Archangium violaceum: one gene and its partner. The protein of the gene in region 2 interacts with the protein of the main gene of each other region in a pairwise test. Links are inferred from orthologs where the notes say so. Each region holds a gene or a part of one and is shown on either strand. Other genes may lie near its edges.

The links.
Region 1: the proteins of gyrA (region 2) and gyrB interact in binary tests that used the Escherichia coli proteins (3 or more experiments, as listed by UniProt). The link is inferred for Archangium violaceum from one-to-one orthologs.

What each region holds. Positions count from the first base shown.
Region 1 is NZ_CP069396.1:12,345,916-12,356,018, forward strand. The notes cover bases 4,797-7,921. They hold gyrB (DNA topoisomerase (ATP-hydrolyzing) subunit B), read right to left. Parts: upstream 7,524-7,921; coding sequence 5,070-7,523; downstream 4,797-5,069. Other genes in these bases: JRI60_RS49310 (hypothetical protein), read right to left, coding at 7,649-7,921. In the rest of the region: JRI60_RS49290 (metallophosphoesterase family protein), read right to left, coding at 1-770; JRI60_RS49295 (hypothetical protein), read right to left, coding at 767-1,915; JRI60_RS49300 (protein kinase domain-containing protein), read left to right, coding at 2,118-4,760; more of JRI60_RS49310, read right to left, coding at 7,922-8,107; JRI60_RS49315 (GNAT family N-acetyltransferase), read left to right, coding at 8,206-8,973; JRI60_RS49320 (response regulator), read right to left, coding at 8,978-9,349; JRI60_RS49325 (ATP-binding protein), read right to left, coding at 9,346-10,103. UniProt on the Escherichia coli protein: DNA gyrase negatively supercoils closed circular double-stranded DNA in an ATP-dependent manner to maintain chromosomes in an underwound state.
Region 2 is NZ_CP069396.1:11,446,773-11,457,048, forward strand. Bases 2,623-5,920 are described here. They hold gyrA (DNA gyrase subunit A), read right to left. Parts: upstream 5,580-5,920; coding sequence 2,823-5,579; downstream 2,623-2,822. Other genes in these bases: JRI60_RS45625 (hypothetical protein), read right to left, coding at 5,765-5,920. Also shown: JRI60_RS45605 (helix-turn-helix transcriptional regulator), read right to left, coding at 1-408; JRI60_RS45610 (YkvA family protein), read right to left, coding at 518-820; JRI60_RS45615 (hypothetical protein), read right to left, coding at 917-2,323; more of JRI60_RS45625, read right to left, coding at 5,921-6,919; JRI60_RS45630 (tetratricopeptide repeat protein), read right to left, coding at 6,945-7,751; JRI60_RS45635 (DUF1579 family protein), read left to right, coding at 7,942-8,493; ung (uracil-DNA glycosylase), read right to left, coding at 8,506-9,180; JRI60_RS45645 (hypothetical protein), read left to right, coding at 9,381-10,214. UniProt on the Escherichia coli protein: A type II topoisomerase that negatively supercoils closed circular double-stranded (ds) DNA in an ATP-dependent manner to maintain chromosomes in an underwound state.

The DNA of each region.
Region 1 (10,103 bases), 900 kb from region 2 along the record:
CCCAGAGACTCCTCGGCCCTCGGGTCCAGCGTGCCGTTGCCCGAGTCGATCATCGTGAAGTGCACCCCGTGGAAGGTGAAGTGCAGGTTCCCCCGTCCGAAGTACTCGTGGTAGCGCGGGTCGGGGGTGATGAGCTCGTGGTTGCCCAGCGTGGCGAAGAGGGGAATCCGCGACTCCTGCAGGCGGGACTGGAACTCCTCCAGTTGCTCCACGGTGCCCCGCTGCGTCAGGTCCCCCGAGAAGAAGATGAAGCGCAGCGAGGGGTCCGCGTTGATGCGCCTGTAGATGTCACCCACGCGCGGCAGGGCCTCCTGAACGTCCGCCAGCGCCACGAAGCGGAAGGGCATCGGCTGGTTCCACATCGGAGGCGCCACCGTGAGCCGGACCTCCGAGCCCGCCGGCACGTGCACGCGCCACACCTTCTCCGTGGGCAGAGGAGAGGGCAGGGACTCCACCTCCAGGGGCTCGTCTCCCCTCTGGGCCGACAGCTCCGCGTCCGGCATGGCGTTGCGCACCCGAAGCGTCCAGGACTCGGTGGCCCCGGCCGAGGCCACCGCGCGCACGTGGAAGGCCGGTGCCGAGCCCCACAGCGTCAGCGCCCCCGGCTCCATCTGGCGCACCACGGCCAGCCCGTCCTCCACGGTGAAGGCCACGCCGCTGATCTCCACCCGGCCGATCTCCTGCTCCTTCAGCGCGCGCTCCTCGGCCGGCCGCGTGCAGCCCGCGGCCCCCAGCGCGAGCGCGAGGATTCCCAGACGCACCTGCCTCACGGCTCACCTCCCAACGCGTAGACGAGTGACAGCCGGCCCACCAGGGCCGAGCCCGCCTGCAGGTCCGCGGACATGCCCCACCGCTCGGTGAGCAGCACGCGCCCGCGCAGCCCGACGTACCCCGGCACGCCGCCTCCCGCCTTGATGCCGCCCGGGAAGTCGTCCTTGCGGTGGTCGTAGTAGAGCATCGCCTCGCCCCGGAAGGGCCCGCCGCGCCCCAGGTACACGCCATAGCCGAAGGTGAAGAGGAGCTGCTCGAAGAGCATGTCGTCCGTGGGGCCCGCGTAGACGTAGCGCTGCACCGTCATCCCCACGCCCATCTCCGCGAAGGAGCCGGCCATGCGCGGGCTGAAGCGCGCCATGTCGTAGCGGCCTCGCAGGAAGGCCTCGCCGCCCGCCAGGGTGAAGCGCTCGGTGGGGTAGCGGTGGGCGAGCGCTCCGAGCTCCAGATCCAGCGCAGAGCCATCCGCGCCGCCCCGGGCGCCGTCGGGCCCGCCCAGCAGCCGGTACGCGCCGCCCAGGCGCACGCGCAGGTTGCCGTCATCCGGCGACAGGCGCGCCCCGGCCTCCAGGCGCACGCGCTCCAGCCGGGCCATCGCTCCCAGCGAGACGAAGTGCCGGTAGCTGAAGGAGGGATCGTCCGCGTACTGGTAGCCCAGCTCCAGCTCGAGCGGGGGCAGTCGCTGGGCGACCATGCCCGGAGAGAACGCGGGAGACACCGCCGCGTAGAGGTTGGCCAGCGTGGAGATGGAGATGAGGCCCGCTCCCGTCAGCGCCACCGCGTACAGCGGGCCGATGACCCGGCGCGACGCTCCGGACATGGCGATGGGCACCCCGCTCACGGCCAGCAGCCCGAAGCCCGCGCCCTCCAGGAGGAAGAGTCGCTTCGCCGTCCCCGTGTCCCCCGCGACGAGCGGCCCCAGTCCGTGCAGCACCAGGCCGGGCACCACCGCCACGACCGCGGGCAGCACGGCGAAGGGAGGCCGCACCTCCTCCAGGGGCGCGGACCCGGCCAGGGTGGGCACATCCACAGGCCCCGCCGCCGGCACCCCGGACGTCTGTCCCCAGGCTCCGCCCGGCAGCACCGCCAGGGCGAGCACCATCAGCCCGCCCAGCACGGGCGAGCCCCTCCGCTGTCGCACCATATGACCATCCATTCTAACGAGCGGACCCGGCCTTCCGCCCGGCCCGGGGCTCCCACCGGGCTCGGATCCAGGATAAAGCGTTGGCGGGTGGATTCGCAGCCCACCTCCAAAGGTAGGTAAGACGTCCACCCGGCCCCCCCTTCGGGATTTTTGGAGGAGCGGGGTATGCTCCAATTCCCCCTCTCCACCTCGACGCGCATCCGTGGCAGCCAACGAAGCCGGGCAGTTTGGCAAATACGAACTGGTATCGAAGCTCGCCGCGGGCGGGATGGCGGTCACCTACCGCGCGCGGATGAACGGCGCGGCGGGGGTGACCAAGCCAGTCGTCATCAAGCAGATCCTCCCCCACTTCGCCGACGACCCCGGGTTCGTGGAGATGTTCGTCAGCGAGGCGCGCGTGGCGGCGGGCCTCACCCACGGCAACATCGCCCAGGTCTTCGACTTCGGAGAGATCGACGGCCAGTTCTTCCTGGCCATGGAGTTCGTGCACGGCCAGCCGCTGTCCAAGGTGCTGCGCCGTGCGCAGCGCACGGGGCTGCCGAGCCTGCCGCTGCCCCTGGCGCTGCACGTCGCCATCCAGATGTGCGATGGGCTGGACTACGCGCACCGGCACGTGAGCGAGGATGGACAGCCCATGGGGCTGGTCCACCGGGACGTGTCCCCGGACAACGTGCTCATCTCCTACGAGGGCCAGGTCAAGGTCATCGACTTCGGCATCGCCAAGGCGACGAGCGTGGTGGAGTCGCGCACCTCGCCCGGCACGCTCAAGGGCAAGTACCCGTACTTCTCCACCGAGCAGGCCCGGGGCCAGCAGGATCTGGACGCGCGCTCGGACATCTTCGCCGTGGGCGTGGTGCTCTACGAGATGGTGTGCGGCCGGCGCCCCTATGAGGGCGAGCTCGTCGCCGTGCTGCCGCGCATCCTCTCGGGAGACTACGCGGCGCCCTCCGCGCTCAACCCGGCCATCACCCCGGAGCTGGAGTCGGTGATGGCCACCGCGATGGCGCTGGACCGGGACACGCGCTACCCCACCGCGCAGGCCTTCTCCGAGGCGCTGCGCGAGCAGCTCTACTCGGCCAACGCGCGCTTCTCACCCGCGATGCTGTCGCAGCTGATGGGCCACCTCTTCTCCGAGGAGCTCGCCGCCGAGGGACGCCGGGTGGAGGTGCCACCGAGCTTCCTGGAGCAGCTCTCCGTGTGGCAGGCGCAGGCGCAGCCCACGGGCGAGCCCACCGGCGTCCTGCCGCGGCAGTCGGGCACGGGCGGTGGCCGCACCAGCACCGGCTCCGGCGTGCGCGCCGTGCGGCCCGGCAGTGACAGTGGCCGTCCGGCGAGCGGCCCGGGCATCCGCTCCGGCGCGTCCGGTGCGCAGAAGCCCCCCTCCAACGGCACCGGCGGACGGCCCTCCAGCAACGCCAGCGGGCGGGCCGTCAGCTCGGCCTCGGTGCGCCGGGTGACCTCGAGCGCCGTGCCTCGCACTCCGGCCTCCCCCACCCTGGCGGAACCGCCAGACCTGGCGGCCGAGCCCTCCACGGCCGTGTCGCAGCAGGCCACCGCGGCGACGGACTCCGTCGAGGAGCCGCGCGACACCCCCGTCGACATGCCGGCCGTCACCGTGCCGGCGGCCAGGCTGGATCCCCTCGGCTCGTTCCGCCAGGCGCAGGAGCGCGACGCCCAGGAGCGTGCCGACCGGCGCCAGCGGCTGGTGATGCTCATCAGCCTTCCCCTCATCGGACTCGCGCTGTTCCTGGGAGCCATCAACTACTTCCTCTCCGGCAGGGGCGACGGATCGCCCACGGGCTCGCTGTGGCTCACCTCCACACCGTCCGGGGCCTCGGTGAAGCTCAACGGCAAGGATGTGCCCGGCGTCACGCCGCTCGTCGTCGGGAGCGTTCCGCTCGAAGAGGCCAACACCCTGGTGCTCACCCTGCCCGGCTACCGGCCGTGGACGAAGCGCTTCACCCGGAGCAGCGATGCGGATCCGCCCATCCACGCGGAGCTCGAGCGCCTCCAGGAGGAGCCCGCCCCACCGGAGAAGCCCCAGCCCACCGAGGCCGTCGCCGCGACCACCGCCGAGCCAGTGGACGCGGGCACCGAGGCGCCGAAGTCCAACCCCTACAACGAGGTGGACTACCCGGCGCGGCTGATCGTCCTCCGCCCGAAGTACAACGCCTTCCCGGTGACGCAGTACACCACCGCGTCGATCGACCTCAGCCCGTCCGCGAGCTACTCCGTCAACACGGAGGGCAGTGCCTCGCTGGCCGAGGAACGTGGAGGCGCGTCCGGCACGCTGGCCTACTTCCTCGAGGGCGACAACGTGTCCGTGGACGAGTCCTTCGGGCTGATCGGCCCCGCCTCGCGCACCATCAAGGGCGCGCGCCGGCTGCACGTCTTCCTGCTGGACGATGACGTCTCGGACAACAGCGGCACGGTGCGGGTGCACCTGCGCCAATCCAAGTGGACGGCGCCACGCCAGCTCACGTTCAACGCCGCACAGGACGCGCTGGCGCTCAAGCCCGAGCACCAGCTGGTGCTGCGCGGGCTCAACCCGGACGCCCTCTACCTGCTCACCGTGCGCGATGACCTGCCGGAGCTGCGCTCGGGTGCCGGCGGGCGGACACGTCGGGTGCTGTGCGCGGAGAGCAACCAGAAGTCCGCCCGGCGCACACACCGCCTGTTCGAGTCAGGAAAGCGCTACCAGCTGACGGGGGCCGACACGCTGCGCTGCACCTACCCGGACACCCGGTTGGAGGACAACGCCGGGGCGCTCGAGGTGGACATCGTCGACGTCACGGACATGTCCCGAAGGGACAGGGCAGCGGCGCTGCGCGGCGCATCTCGTTGACCGGACGACACCTCCCGGGTTAGTGAAGACGGGCGGGCGGTCAGGCGCAGGGTGCCTCCTCCGTCCAACCCTTTCGTACTCCCCAGGCAGGCAGCAACCGCTTCCGTTCTCATCCCGGAAGCGATGCGTACCATGAAGCGCACAGGGACCCACTGAGGGGTACCCGGGAATACAACAGATTCCTTCCGTAAAGGCTCAAGGGGGCCGCAGCGGTTCCGCGGCCCGGCTCGATAAGGACGGGAAAGGCACGTGGGCGCGGAGCCGAGACAGGCACCGGGCCCACTTGTCTTTTGGGGGTCTGGAACTCCCTCAGATGTCCAGGTTCTGCACGTCCAGCGCGTTGCGCTCGATGAACTCGCGCCGCGGCTCGACGGCCTCGCCCATGAGCAGCGAGAAGATTTCGTCGCTCTCCACGGCGTCCTCGATGCGTACCTGGAGCAGCGTGCGGGTGGCCGGGTTCATCGTGGTGTCCCAGAGCTGCTCCGGGTTCATCTCACCCAGACCCTTGTAGCGCTGCAGGCCCAGCCCCTTCTGCGCGTCCTTGCGCACCGCGGCCAGCACCTCCTGCACCGACAGCGCCGTCACCTCGCCATCGCTCACCACCACCCGGTAGGGCGCCTTGCCCATCGCGCCGAACACGTCGCGCAGGCCCACCAGCTCCAGGTACTCCGGCGACGACAGGAAGCCGTGATCGAACACCGTCTGCTTCAGGCCCCCGTTGACGTCCGTCTTCACCACCAGCTTCTTCGTGTGGTGCTCCGTGTCGTCGGGGAACGACACCTCGAAGCGGCCCAGCGCGTCCGGCATCCGGGCCTTCAGGTACTCGCGCACCTTGTCCATCTGCCCGCTCAGCGCGGCCTCGTCGGCCAGCGTGCCCGCATCCACCCGGGCCGCCTGCACCAGCGCGTCCACCACCCGCGCGTCCCGCCGCGCCGCCAGCTTCTCCAGCCGCTCCTCGTACGTAATCACCTTCTCCAGCAGCGAGCGCAGCTCCGAGCCCCCGATCTCCCCGGACGGCGTCACCACCCGCGAATGCTCGGAGGCGATCCGCAGCAGGTAGTCGTTCAGGTTCCGCTCGTCCTTCACGTACATGTCCTTCTTGTTGCGCGTGACTTTGTAGAGCGGCGGCTGCGCGATGTAGAGGTAGCCGTTCTGGATGAGCTCCGGCATCTGCCGGTAGAAGAACGTCAGGAGCAGCGTGCGGATGTGGCTGCCGTCCACGTCGGCGTCCGTCATCAGGATGATGCGGTGGTAGCGCGCCTTCGTCGGATCGTAGTCCTCGCGCCCGATGCCCGTGCCCAGCGCGGTAATCAGGGTCACGATCTCCGCGCTCGTGAGCATCTTCTCGAAGCGCGCCTTCTCGACGTTCAGGATCTTGCCGCGCAGCGGGAGGATGGCCTGGTTGCGCCGGTCGCGGCCCTGCTTGGCCGAGCCACCTGCGGAGTCACCCTCGACGATGTAGAGCTCGCTCTCGCTGGGGTCGCGGCTCTGGCAGTCGGCGAGCTTGCCCGGCAGCGAGCCACCGTCCAGCACGCCCTTGCGCCGCACCGTCTCGCGCGCCTTGCGCGCGGCGATGCGCGCCCGCGTGGCATCGCCAATCTTGGCGACGATCTTCTTGCTGACGATCGGGTTCTCCTCGAGGAAGGTGCCGAGCTGGTCATTGACCATCTGCTCGACCAGGCCCTTGATCTCGCTGTTGCCCAGCTTCGTCTTCGTCTGCCCCTCGAACTGGGGGTTGGACAGCTTGACGGAGATGACGGCGGAGAGGCCCTCGCGCGCGTCCTCGCCCGTGGGCGTCTCCTTCAGGTCCTTCCACGCCCCGCCCTTCTCGGCGTAGCTGTTGAGCGTGCGCGTGAGCGCCGCCTTGAAGCCCGACAGGTGGCTGCCACCCTCGTGCGTGTTGATGTTGTTGGCGAAGGTGAAGATGCGCTCGTCGTAGCCATCGTTCCACTGCATGGCGATCTCCAGCGACACCCCCTCCCGCTCCGCGCGGAAGTGGATGGGCTTGTCGTGGAGCGCCTCCTTCGCCTTGTTGATGTACTCGACGAAGGAGACGATGCCGCCGTCGAACTTGAAGTCGTGCTCCTTGCCGATGCGCATGTCACGGATGATGATGCGCAGGCCGGCGTTGAGGAACGCGAGCTCGCGCATGCGCTGGCTGAGCGTGTCGAAGCTGAAGTCCGCCGTCTCCATGACGGTGTTGTCCGGCTTGAACCAGATGAGCGTGCCGCGCTTGTCCGTCTCGCCCACGGCCACGGGCGGGCCATTGGACACGCCGCGCGAGTACGACTGCTCGTACACCTTGCCGCTGCGCTGGATGCGGACCTTGAACCACTCGGAGAGGAAGTTGACGCAGGTGACGCCCACGCCGTGCAGGCCGCCGGACACCTTGTAGGCGCCGTTGCCGAACTTGCTGCCCGCGTGCAGCTCCGTCAGCACGACCTCGAGCGTGTCCTTGCCCTTGAACTTCGGATCCGGATGCGGGCCCACGGGAATGCCACGACCGTTGTCCTGCACGGACAGCGAGCCATCCACGTGGATGACCACCTCGATGTCGGTGCAGTGGCCCGCGAGGGCCTCGTCGACCGAGTTGTCCACCACCTCGTAGACGAGCTTGTGCAGCCCGTACGTCATGGTGTCGCCGATGTACATGCCCGGACGCTTGCGGACGGCCTCCAGGCCCTCCAGCTTCGTGATGGCACCCGTGTCGTAGTCCGCGGGCGACGGCGCCGCGGCGGCGCCGGTGGCGGGGATGTTTTCCATGCGAGAAAAATCCTTGGGAAATGCTTGGCTGGAACCGGTCGTGCCTACCATTTCGAGGCACACCGAACAAGATTGTTGAGAACACGCAAGGCAGCGGAAAGATTCATGAAATCCCCCGCGCGGCGCTATGCGTCATAACGTGGAGCGGGCTTCCTTTCTTCCAGGGCGCTCGCCAGCTCGCCGAACACCGCCCGGGAGGGAAAAAGGTGGCGCGTCACCAGCACCCGGCCCCCCTCTTCCAAGAACAATCCGAGCACGTCTTCCTTCTTGCCCAGGCGGCGCACGGCGTCGATCTGCCCCCAGGAGAGCTGGAGCTGGCTGCCCGTGAAGGGGCGTGCCACCTGCACGCCCCGGGTGCTCAAGGTGATGCCCCAACCGGGGCGGGGTCGCAGCCGGTGCCAGGCGAAGACGAAGGCGAGCATCAGCCCTCCAGTGAGGCCCGCCCGGGCCACGGCCAGGGGAGCGTTGCCCAGCGACCTGGCATCCGCCAGGGCCCAGGCACTGAGGATGGCCAGCGCGCACGCGCCCACGAAGAGGGCCCGGCGCGTGGGACGAGGATCGAAAGCGTAGAAGCGGGGCTCCATGCGAGCACCTGAACCCTAACCTCCCGGAGGCTCCGCCGGGGATTTTCCTGATACGAGCTGTCCACCCGCGAGCGCTGGAAGTGCCTACCCTGCGGCCCATGACGGACGCTGAACTCACCGAGCGCCTGCGGACCAATCTCTGGGACTTCAAGACCCTGCAGGCCCGCGGCGGTCCGCTGCGGATGCTCGACCTGCCCGGGGTGCGGGCCTTCGCGCTGCCGGATCATCCGGACAACCTCTTCCAGCAGCAGGTGATGTACGAGGACACGCGCTCGCTCGCCGAGGCCCTCGCGCCGCTGGAGGCCTGGTACCGAGAGCAGGACGTGCCCGTCTGGCGCGTGCCCGTGTACCCGGGGGAGTCCCTCGCGGAGGGCCCGCTGGCCCGCGCCGGCTACCGGCCCGCGGACACCATCCCCGCCATGGGCCTCACCCTGAACCACCCGCCGCCGCCCCACCTCCCTCCGGGCCTCACCCTGGAGCACCCGGAGGACCTGGACGAGGTGCTCGCGCTCAACGCGCTCTGCTACGGCGAGGAGAACGCCGGCTTCTTCGAGGACTGGCGCATCCAGCCGCTGCCGTCCGACCAGCTCCATGCCGTGCTGATGCGCGAGGGAGGCAGGCCGCTCGCGGGGGCCGTCTCCTTCGAGCGGGGAGACGCGGCGGGCATCTACCTGGTGGCCACCCACCCGGCCGCGCGCCGCCGGGGCCTGGGCGCCCGGGTGATGCACTGTCTGCACGCGGACGCATTCGCCCGGGGCCGCTGCGTGGCCGTCCTCCAGGCCTCCGACATGGGGCACGACCTGTACCGGCGGCTCGGCTACCGGGAGCTGGGCGGGTGGCCCAACTGGGTGCGCCACACCCGCTGAGGACTCACTCCGGCAGCGCGTGCTGGCCCACCGTCTCCACCAGCACCTCCACGTCCACCGGCTTGCGCAGGTAGGCGCACGCGCCCACCTCGCGGGCCACGTCCGCGTTGCTGGCCGAGGCGGAGAAGATGACCACCGGGATGTCCCTCCACGCGGGGCTCGCGTGCAGCTCCTGGGCGAAGCCCAGGCCGTCCAGCACCGGCATCATCATGTCCAGCAGCACCAGCCCGGGCAGGGGCCGGGTGCGCGCGAGCACGTCCAGCGCCTCGCGGCCATTGCCGGCCCCCAGCACGGTGAAGCCCGCGTCGCGCAGCACCTCCTCGAGCGCCTCGCGCAGGTCCGCGTCGTCATCCACCACCAGCAGGGGGCGCGTCATGAGGGCTCCTTGGACGACTGCGCGGGAGTCTCCAGGGGCAGCTCCAGGGTGAAGCGGGCCCCCCCCTCCTGGCGCTGCTCGGCCCACACGCGGCCTCCGTGTGCCTCGGCCGCCCGGCGCGCCAGGTACAGCCCCAGCCCCAGCCCTCCATAGGAGCGCGAGGACACCGCCCGTCCGAAGCGCTCGAAGATGCGCTCGAGCTGGTCCGCCGGAATGCCGATGCCCCGGTCCTCCACCACCACCCGCGCCACCGTCCCGTTGCGCTGCACCCGCACCTCCACCGGATGGCGCGCACCGAACTTGAGGGCGTTGGACAACAGGCTGGACACCACCTGCTCCAACCGCATCCGGTCCCATTGGCCGACGACGTCCGGAGCCACCTCCAGCCGAAGCACGCAGCCCATGGCCTGGGCCTCCGCCTCGAAACGCTCCAACACATCGCCCATCAACTCTCCCAGGTCCAGCCGCTCGAGGGACAGGGGTAGCCCGCTGGTGGACAGGCGCGACACGTCCAGCAGCGTCTCCACCAACGTGCCCAGGCGCCGCACCTGGCGCAGGCCTCGCTCCAGCCGCGCCACCAGGTCCGACGAGGTCTCCCGCCGCGCCCGCTGCACGAGGGTGCTCAGCTGCAACCCCAGCGTGGTGAGCGGCGTGCGCAGCTCGTGGGCGGCCACGGCGAGGAACTCGTCGCGCAGGCGGATGGCCTCCTGGGACTCCTGGAAGAGGCGCGCGTTGTCCAGCGCCAGGGCGGCGC
Region 2 (10,276 bases):
CGCGAGCGCCTCGAGGCGCACGTCTCCCTCAAGCGCCTCCGGCAACAGGCGCAGCAGGCGCTTCACCGCGGGATGGGTGGGCCGAGGGCTCGCCGTGTCCACCCGCAGCGCGAGGAGCATCGCCTGGGCGAGCGACTCGGCCTCGTGCCAGTGCCTCGGTGGCGCCTTCGGGGCGAGCGACACGAGGCACTCGCCCGCCCGCTGCCAGTCCGCCACGGAGTCTCGCGCGATGCCGAGTGTCTGGAGGCTCCGTCCGACGAGGTCATCGGGGTACACGTGGAGCAGCACCGCGGCACTGGCCGCGCCGGCCACGGCGTGCTCGACATCCGGCGGGATGATGGCCGCCTGGCAGGGCCGGGTGCGCAGGCGGGAGTCCGCCAGCGAGACCGGCTCACCGAGCGACAGCACCAGTTGGAAGCTGTGGTGCGCATGCGGTCGCGTCTCGCCCAGGGGCCCCGCGTAGAGCAGGCGCCCGGGTCCGAAGAAGAGCCGCCCCCTCCACGTACGGCTCACGGGGTCAGCGGTCGCGCAGTGGCGGAGTGCCCGTCCGAGCCTCCTCCGCCGAATCCAACGTTTTCGGCCACGCCGACTCCGGCTGGTAGCGCTGCACCTCGCGCACCACGAAGAAGGCCGCCGCCGACAACACGCCGATGTCGTCCAACCAGCCCAGGATGGGCAGGAAGTCCGGCAGCGCGTCCACGGGCATGACGAAGTAGATGACGGCGAACAACCCCGCGAGCCTCCGCCACATCGGCACGCGCGGGTCTCGCACGTAGCGGAAGAACCGGGTCCCCATTGCTCGAAGGCCTGCAGCGTTCATGTCCTCTCCTACGAATGGAGGCCGATTTCCATTGCGGCCCCTCCACCGTAGGCGCCCGGCCGCTCGTGGGGCAAGCCGCCATCTCCCCGAGTGTCCTCAGTCGTCCTCGCACGGCTCCTTGGGCGGCTTGTCCTTCTTGGCCCCCCGCGCACCCGGCGCCTCCGGCTCCTCGCAGTCATCGGGGCCCGGGTGCTGTTCGAAGGGCGGACGCCGCTCGAGGAAGGCCTCCATCAGCTCCTGCCGGTACGGGAGGAAGGTGCCCACCAGCGACTCCGAGAGCCCGTAACGCGGGCCGTCCGGACCCTCCTCCAGCGTGCGCTCGCTCACGTGGACGAAGGTGTAGAGGGTGGACTTGGAGGGCCAGGTGAGCCCGCCTCCGAGGTTCGTGCCCGTGCTGAGCTGGTGGCACCCCGCGCAGGAGAGCGTCTGCGCCCTCGCGACGATGTTCGCCGGCGTGAGCGTGCTGCGCAGCGTGGAGAGCCGCTGCTGGAGTTGGGTGCGCAGCGGGCTCGCACCCGTGCCGAAGTGGTGGACGTAGAGGTTCTCCGTGCCGCTCGCGTTGCTCTGCCCGGTGTTGAAGCGCTCCTCGGTGGCCATCGTGTAACGGAGCAGGTCGTTGGTCGCCAGCGTCCCCACCTGGGACGCCAGGGACTCCGCGAAGTCCGCCTTGAGCGGATGGCCCACCTTCGAGCTGAAGAGCACTCCGGCCGGGTTCGTCTTCACCGTGTCCGGCTCGAAGCGCATCACGCACGAGCCCCCCTCGCACCGCTTGCGCACGCGGAACTCGCGCAACGTCCAGGTGGACTGCATGAACTGGTTGGTGCGCACCTGGCCGGTGGCGCGATCCGTGGCGTTGCCGAAGTTGTCGATGTCGATGACCGGCGGGATGTTCCCGATTCCCTCGAAGTAGAAGCGGTGCAGGGCCTCGGCGCGCACCGCCGGGTCCGGCTCCTGGGAGAGCTCCGCCCAGAAGCGCATCACCTTGCGGCACCCGTGAATCCCCTTCTTCGGCTTCGGGTTGGGCAGCACTCCCTCGAAGGCGATGAGGTTGCGGCTGCGCGAGTTGGTGATGCCCGAGCGCCGGGCGAAGACGATGCGGTACTCCCCGCAGTCGCTCCCGTCCTCCGCCGCCAGGTCGAAGCGGTTGAAGAGCCCGATGGGCACGTACGCCGCGTGATGGGTGTCCGGATTGAGGAAGGGATTCTCCTGCGCCTGGCTCCCCTCCGCCCGAGGGCAGGCATAGGCGAAGCCGTTGAAGCCCGGCAGCCCGTCCTCGAGCGTCTGGTCATCGCAATGCGCACCGCCCAGCCCCAACCCCGGCCCCGGCCGCTGCGTGTCCCACCACTCCTGGTAGAGCCTCAGCCCCGTGAGCCCCGGAATGCCGCTCTGCTCCGCCAGCCGGTTCATCACCTCCTCGAAGCTGAAGCGCGCCAGGATGAGCTGGTCCGTCACCGCCAGCGAGCGCCGTGGATCCACGCTCACCTCCAGCCCTGGCTTCGCCATGGATTGGGGGCCGCCCATCGGTAGCAGCCCGATTCCACGTCGCTCTGGATGGAGTGACACCCCCGGGGAAACCGCTGGAGCCGATGGCGGCTCCACCGTCACTCCACATGCAGATAGGGCCACGACCCCCGCCGCGGCCAGGAGATAGAACGCACGCATCAGGACCCCCCTCATGCGGTCCGCCCGAAGCAAAGACAGCGGCGGGTCCGCCTCCAGAACTTAGGAACCCTGGCAAGGCGGGGTTGACCGTCCGGGAGGGAACGCTCGGTGTGGAGCCGCGGGACTGGTTTCGTGTGGAGCCGCACGACCTTCTTGTCCTGGAGGGACGTGGGTCTCCGGTTTACACGCGGCGGGTCTCGTTCGAAACGCGAAGAGGGCCGGAGGAGGGAAATCCCTCACCCCAGCCCTCTCCCAGGGGGAGAGGGGGTTTACACGGGTTCGACTCGCGGCCCGTGAGACCCTCACCCCGTCCCTCTCCCGGAGGGAGAGGGGTTCTTGCTTACTCCTCGGACTCCGGCTCCGACGACTCCGTGGACTCCTCGGCGGTCGACGCTTCGGCCGCGGGCTCGGTGGACTCCGACGACGCGGACGCCTCCGCCACCACCGCCTCGCCTCCGTTCTCCTCGCCCTCCTCCTCCGACTCCGGCAGCTTCGAGATGCCCGTCACCTTCTCCTCCGCGCTCTCCAGCGCGATCAGCCTCACACCCTGCGTGTTGCGGCCGATGACGGAGATCTCCTTCGCCTTCATCCGAATGAGCATCCCGCCGTTGGTGACCAGCATCACCTCGTCCTTGTCCGTCACCTGCAGCAGGCCCACCACCTTGCCATTCCTCTCGGTGGCCTTGATGTCGATGATGCCCTTGCCGCCTCGGCCCTGCTGACGGTACTCGCCCTCCTCCGTCCGCTTGCCGTAGCCGTTCTCCGTCACCGTCAGCACCGTGGTGTCCTTCTCCACCAGGTCCGCACCCACCACCTCGTCGCCATCCTCCAGCGTGATTCCCTTCACGCCGTAGGCATCCCGGCCCATCGAGCGCACTTCCGTCTCCGGGAAGCGGATGCTCATGCCGTTGGCCGTGGACAGCAGGATGTCCTTCGAGCCGTCGGTGATCTTCACCGCCACCAGCTCGTCCCCCTCCTCGATGCCCAGCGCCCGGATACCGCTGGAGCGCACGTTCGAGAAGGCCGACAGGTCCGTCCTCTTCACCACGCCACGCTTCGTCACGAAGAAGACGAACTGGTTCTCGCCGAACTCCTTCGTCACCAGCACCTGCGCCAGCCGCTCGCCCTCGCCCAGCTGCACCAGGTTCACGATCGGCTTGCCTCGCGACGTGCGGCCCGCCAGCGGAATCTCGTGCACCTTCAGCCAGTACAGCCGGCCCGTGTTGGTGATCGGCATCAGGTACGCGTGCGTGCTCGCCACGAACAGGTCGGTGACGAAATCGTCCTCCTTCGTCGTCGCCCCCGTCTTGCCTCGCCCGCCTCGCTTCTGCGCCCGGTACTCCGTCAGCGCCGAGCGCTTCACGTACCCCGTGTGCGACAGCGTCACCACCATCGTCTCCTCGGCGATGAGGTCCTCGCTGGTGATCTCCTCCGCCGCGCCGGTGATCTCCGTGCGCCGCTTGTCGCCGTAGCGCTCGCGGATCTCCCTGAGCTCCGTCCGGATGACGTTGAGCAGGCTCGACTCGTTGGCCAGGATGTCCTCCAGGCGGAGGATCTCCCTCACCAGGTCCACCAGCTCGCGGAACAGCTCCTCGCGCTGCAGGCCCGTGAGGCGCTGCAGGCGCATCTCGAGGATGTTCTTCGCCTGCTCCTCGCTGAAGCCCGAGCCCTCGTACCGGTGCTCCAGCCCCGAGTAGCTCGGCACCTCGTCGCGCGCCCTCGAGACCAGCAGCTCCATCTGCGCCTTCGCCTTGGCGTAGTCGATGCGCTGCAGGTTCTTGAAGTTCTCCCGCTCGTAGAGCGCGGGCGACAGGATGTTCATCAAGCCCCAACGCGCCTCGTCCGGATCCCTCGAGGCACGGATCAGGCTCACCACCAGGTCGATGAGGTCCTGCGCGACCAGCAAGCCCTCGACGATGTGGCGGCGGGCCCGCGCCTTGCGCAGCTCGTAGCGGCTGCGGCGCGTCACCACGTCCCGGCGGTGCGCGATGAAGCGCTCCAGCAGCTCCTTGAGCGTGAGCGTGCGCGGCTGGCCCGCGTCGATGGCCAGCATCACCGCGCCGAAGGTGGTCTCCATCGCGGTGTTGGCGAACAGGTTGTTGAGCACCACGGCGGAGATGGCGTCGCGCTTGAGCTCCACCACGATGCGCATGCCCTGCCGGTCGCTCTCGTCGCGGATGTCGCTGATGCCCTCCAGCTTCTTCTCGCGCACCAGGTCGGCGATCTTCTCGATGAGCCGCGCCTTGTTCACCTGGTAGGGAATCTCCGTGACGATGATGCTCTCACGGTCACCCTTCTTGGAGGTCTCGATCTCCGTGCGGGCCCGGACGGTGATCTGCCCACGGCCCGTCTCGTAGGCGCGCAGGATGCCCTCCCGGCCGGTGATGATGCCGGCGGTGGGGAAGTCCGGCCCGGGGATGAACTGCATCAAGTCCCGAACGGTGGCCTCGGGATGGTCGATCAGGTGCAGCGTCCCGTCGATGACCTCGGTCATGTTGTGCGGCGGGATGTTGGTGGTCATACCCACCGCGATGCCCGTGCTGCCGTTGACCAGGAGGTTGGGGAACTTGGTGGGGAGGACCAGCGGCTCCACGGTGGAGTCGTCGTAGTTGGGACCGAAGTCGATGGTCTCCTTGTCGATGTCCGCCAGCATCTCCTCGGCCAGGCGGTCCATGCGCACTTCCGTGTAGCGCATGGCCGCTGGCGAGTCGCCGTCCACGGAGCCGAAGTTGCCCTGGCCGTCCACCAGCAGGTAGCGGAGGCTCCACTCCTGGGCCAGACGCACCATGGCGTCGTAGACGGCGGTGTCGCCGTGCGGGTGGTACTTACCAATCACGTCACCCACCACGCGCGCGCTCTTCTTGTAGGCACGGTTGTGGTAGTTGCCCAGGTCGTTCATCGCGTACAGCACGCGGCGATGCACGGGCTTGAGGCCGTCACGGACGTCGGGCAGCGCGCGCCCGATGATGACGGACATCGAGTAGTCGAGATACGAACGGCGCATCTCGTCTTCGATGTTGACGGGGATGAGTTCTCCCACGCTGCCCTGAGGAGGAGCGGGGGGCGTTGCCGGCTTGTCGGTGGTGTCGTCGGCCATGAAATCGAGGGTCAGGGGTGGGGCCCGCACGATGGGGGCCCGTCAGGGTAACGTGCCTACGTAACCCCCGGATTTTCCAGCGTCAACAAGGGAAACACGGGGGTGACGAGGGGTAGGCGGAAAGAGGAGCCAGAAGTCGCCTGGCTGGGGGGCATCGGACACCTCGTCCGACCCCATCCGAACCTCTAACCGATGACCGAGCGCGCTTGTTGCACCAGATTCACCAGGCGTGACGAATCCCTCCACCCGCGCAGGGCGGAGCTTCCAATTCCGTGCCTCTGGATGAGTTCCCGGAGGACTCCGCGAACCCGCTCGCCATCCGCGCCGCCGCGCGACTCATCCGCCCGCCAGGCCAGCTCCTCCAGGCGAGCCCAGCGCGCGGCCAGCCAGCGCTCCTCCTCGGGAATATCCTGGCGCTGAGCGTCCCACAGCTCATAGGCCACTTCGATCAGTGCCGCCCGGGCGTCCGCCAGGCGTTCCGTGGCCAACAGCCGGATGCGCGGGACGTACTCGCGCTCGAACATCCACCAGAGCACCTCGGGGAACTCGGCGTCCTCGAGCACCAGCGGGGCCACCCGAGCCTGGGCCATCCGGCTCAGCAGGGCATGGGCCTCCTGGAACCAGTAGGCGGCGTGCAACAGGCGCTCGGGGCCGTTGCGCGGCGGGTGGAGCGGCGCCCGGGTGGACTGCTTGCGGAAATCCTCCACCATGCCGCCAATCGCATCCACTCCGGAGAGCCGGTTCCACAACGACACCAGCGCCGCCTGTCCTCTCGGCCACCACAGGCTCAGCTCCTCCCGTTGCGCGCTCGTGAACGGGATGCGGCCCGTGATTGGCAGGGGCCGCGCGAAGAGCGACTCCAGCAGCTCCCCGAAGGCCGAGGCCTCCCGGAGCGCCGGCAGCGTGTCCGGGAGCACCTCCACCGCCGTGCTCCACCGCTGCTGGGGCGGCACCATGCGCGGGATGGTGAGCAGCCAGTCCTCCAGGGCCACCATCAGGCTCCCGAGGGGCTCTTGGGCGCTCCGCCCCAGCTTGCGAGCCAGGTCCCGGGCGAGCTGGTCCCTCAGCGAGCGCACCTCGAAGATGCCGCGGACGGTGGGGTTGCTGGTGGGCCAGGACTCGGCCTCGGCGCGGCGGACGGCGTAGGCGAGCACCTCGTCCACCTTCTGCTGATGGGCCGCCACCTCGCGCAGGAGGGGCATCTGCTTGCGCAGCGCCGCCTCCCACCCGGAATCGGCCAGGGCCAGCACCAGGCCGTAGTAGCGCTTCCGGGCGGGCTCCAGCACCACTCCCCGGCCCTCCAGGCGCAACTGGTACTCGTCCTCGACGGGTGCTCCCATGGTGGACGCAGTATAGCCCCGGGGCTCAGCTCGCCTGGGCCAGCGGATCCTTGGGACGCAGCGGGGTGGCGAGCCGCTCGGCCTCGGCACCCAGGGGACCCTCCGGGTCCAGCGACTTCGCGCGCTCGAAGGCGGCGAGGGCGCCCTCCCGGTCCCCCCTCAGCTTGAGCGCCACGCCCACGTTGAGGTGCGCGCCGACGTTGTCGCGGTCCATGGCGAGCGCCTCGCGGAAGTGGGCCAGGGCATCGTCCAGGTCACCAGCCAGCAGGGCCTCCTTGCCGGCCTGCACGCGCTTGTCCGCGTCGTTGACGAACTCCACCTGCAGCAGGCTGCCGCCGGCCACGGTGACGATGAGCGCGCGGAGGATGCCACCCCAGTAGAAGGTGAGGCCCTCGGCGGCCACCACGGCGGCGATGGGCAGATCCGGCAGCAGCTGCTTGCCCCGGAACTTGAAGCGCACCTTGGTGTAGCGGCCCTTGTTGGCCCAGTGGACGAGCTCCTCGCGCATCTTGCGCAGGCTCTCCTCCACCCGCTTGGGGTCGATCTCGAAGGGCAGCGCGCGACCGCCCTCCACGGGCTCCCCGGCCGGCAGGGCCTTCATCTCGGGCGTCTCGGGCGTCTCGAGCGCCTCGCTCGGAGCGGTCTGCTCGGGCGCGGGGGGCGCCACCGGGGCGGCGCGCTTCTTCGCGGCGGCGGGTTTCTTCGCCGGAGCCACACGCTTCTTCACGGACGCGGGGCGCTTCTTCGCGGGGGCGGCGCTCTTCTTCTTCGGAGCCGCTCGGACGGCCTTCTTCTGGCTCGCCGAGGCCTTGCGGGGTGCGGTCTTCGCCATGGACGCGACTCTAACCAGTCGCGGGCCGGCTTGCTCGTCGAGGCGCACCGACATGTCGATCCGACACGTCAACGCCGCGTCAATGAGCAGTCTGAAGGGCGGCGTCCGGCGTCTGGCCCGTCAGACACGCGTGCTTTGCATGGCATGCGCTTTGCGTCTGAATCCGGATATCGAGGAGAGAGAAGAAGTCATGGACACGAGCAGGAAGACGGCGTTGGCAACCGACTCGCGGATCGACCCCCAGGCCGAACGCTTCATGGAAGAGACGGTCCACCACGCCCAACCCTGTTCCGCTCACGCGCTCCTGGCCTCGTGGGCCGGTACCTGGAAGGTGCGGACGAGGAACTGGATGGGCTCGTGGGTGGAGTCGACGGGCACGGTGAAGATGCGGATGACGCTCGGCGGGCGCTACCTCGAGGAGACCTATACCAGCACCGTCCTGGGCCATTCCTTCGAGGGACGCACCGTCTACGGCTACGACAACGCCCAGGACGTGTTCGTGATGATGACGTACGGCAGCATGGGCACGGGCCTCACCCTGCGCGAGGGCACGCTCGATGCGAGCGGCAGGGTCATCACCTTCCGGAACGCGACCGGCGGGAGCGAGCGCGTGGTGATTCGCATGGAGGGCCCCAACGCGCTCGTCGCGGAGATGTTCGATGGGGAGCCGGGCCCCGATGAGGTGCGGGTGGTGGAAGCCAGGTACACCCGCGCTCGCTCCGTCTGGGGACTCGGCACCTGAGGCATCCCCCCCTCACGCCGGCAGGCGCCAGTCGATGGGCTCGCGCCCCGCCTTCTTCAGCGCCTCGTTGGTGAGGCTGAAGGGCTTGCTCCCGAAGAAGCCCTTCTTCGCCGACAGCGGCGAGGGATGCGGTGCCTTCAGGACGATGTGCCGCGAGGTGTCGATGAGCGCCTCCTTCTTCTGCGCGTAGCTGCCCCACAGCAGGAACACCACCGGCTCCGGCTCGTCGCTCACCTTCTGGATGACCGCGTCGGTGAAGGCCTCCCAGCCGTGCCCCTCGTGGGCGTTGGCCTGCCCCTCGCGCACCGTCAGCACCGCGTTGAGCAGCAGCACCCCCTGCTTCGCCCACGGCACCAGCGAGCCGTCCTTCGGCTTCGGCACGCCCAGGTCGCTCTGGAGCTCCTTGAAGATGTTCACCAGCGAGGGCGGTGGCTTCACCCCCGGCTGCACCGAGAACGCCAGCCCGTGCGCCTGTCCCGGCCCGTGGTACGGGTCCTGCCCGAGCAACAGCACCTTCACCTCGTCGTACGGCGTCAGCCGGAAGGCCGAGAACAGGTCCTCCTCGGACGGGTACACCGTGTGCTCGCGCCGCTCCCGCGTGACGAACGCCTCCAGCTCCGCGAACCCAGGGCTCGCCAGCACGTCCTTCAGCACCTTCTTCCAGTCCGCCGGCAGCCGGTCCTTCATCGCACCCATCGCGCCTCCGAGTCAGGGCTCATCACCTACGGAGCACCCGTCCACCCTACTTCAGCGGTCATGTGGCGTGGGTGTCTTTTTCACGTCGGTCCGATTCACGGTGGGTCGAGCATTCCAGGCCGGGCCATACCTCGCGTATTGAGGAGTCGAGGATGCGCCCCGGGTGGACCGGGGCGGGAGGAGGTCTACACATGGGAGCGCCGAGACTCGCGTTCACGGTGATGCACGCCGCCTTCGATCCCACACGGGTGGAGCTGGCGCGGAGGTTGGAGGAGCGGTTGCGCCAGTCGCTGGGCACGAGGGACGTGCTCCACGTGGAGCGGGACACCGTGCGCCGTGGCGTGTGGAACGTGGCCAGCGCGTGCTGGCGGTGGGGCATCGCCCAGGCCGAGCACGGCATCACCCACGTGGTGCTGCTCAATGACGACGCCGTGCCCTGCGCCGGCTTCGTGGAGGCGGTCCGCGCGGCGCTGGCCGTGAGGCCTCGGCACCCCGTCTGCTTCTACGCGAACCATGAGACGGCGCGGCTCGCGTACGAGCAGGGAGATGCGTGGTGGACCTCGGACGATGGGCTGGTGGGTGTGACGTGCGCTCTTCCGGTGGAGCTGGCGCGCGACTTCCTGGAGTGGGAGCACGCCTCGCTGGTGGAGCGCCCCCCTCCGGGGCTCTCGGACGACGGGCGGCTCAACGTGTGGGCCATGGCGCACGAGCGGAAGATCTGGCACGCCAGGGGCCTCGTGGAGCATGCCATCCCGGACGAGAGCCTCATCGGCAACCAGGGGCATGAGGGGCGCACCTCGCTCACGCCCCTGCCGGCCAGTGAGGAGGAGGCCCGTGCCATCGACTGGACCCGGGGGCTGGAGGAGCCGCTGCACGTGCTGGTGTACGGGGTCTCTCCCATCCACCTGCTGAGGGAGATCAAGCCCGAGGTGCGCTCCCGGATGGGGCTGGAGCAGGTCGTCGATCGCCTCTGGGGCGAGGCGGCACCCCGGGCGCGTGAGTTCTACGGCCGCATGAGGCCGTGACACAGGCGGAACACCCGCGTTTCCCCCCGTCCGCCGCCCCACCTGACAAGCAACCGAGCCCT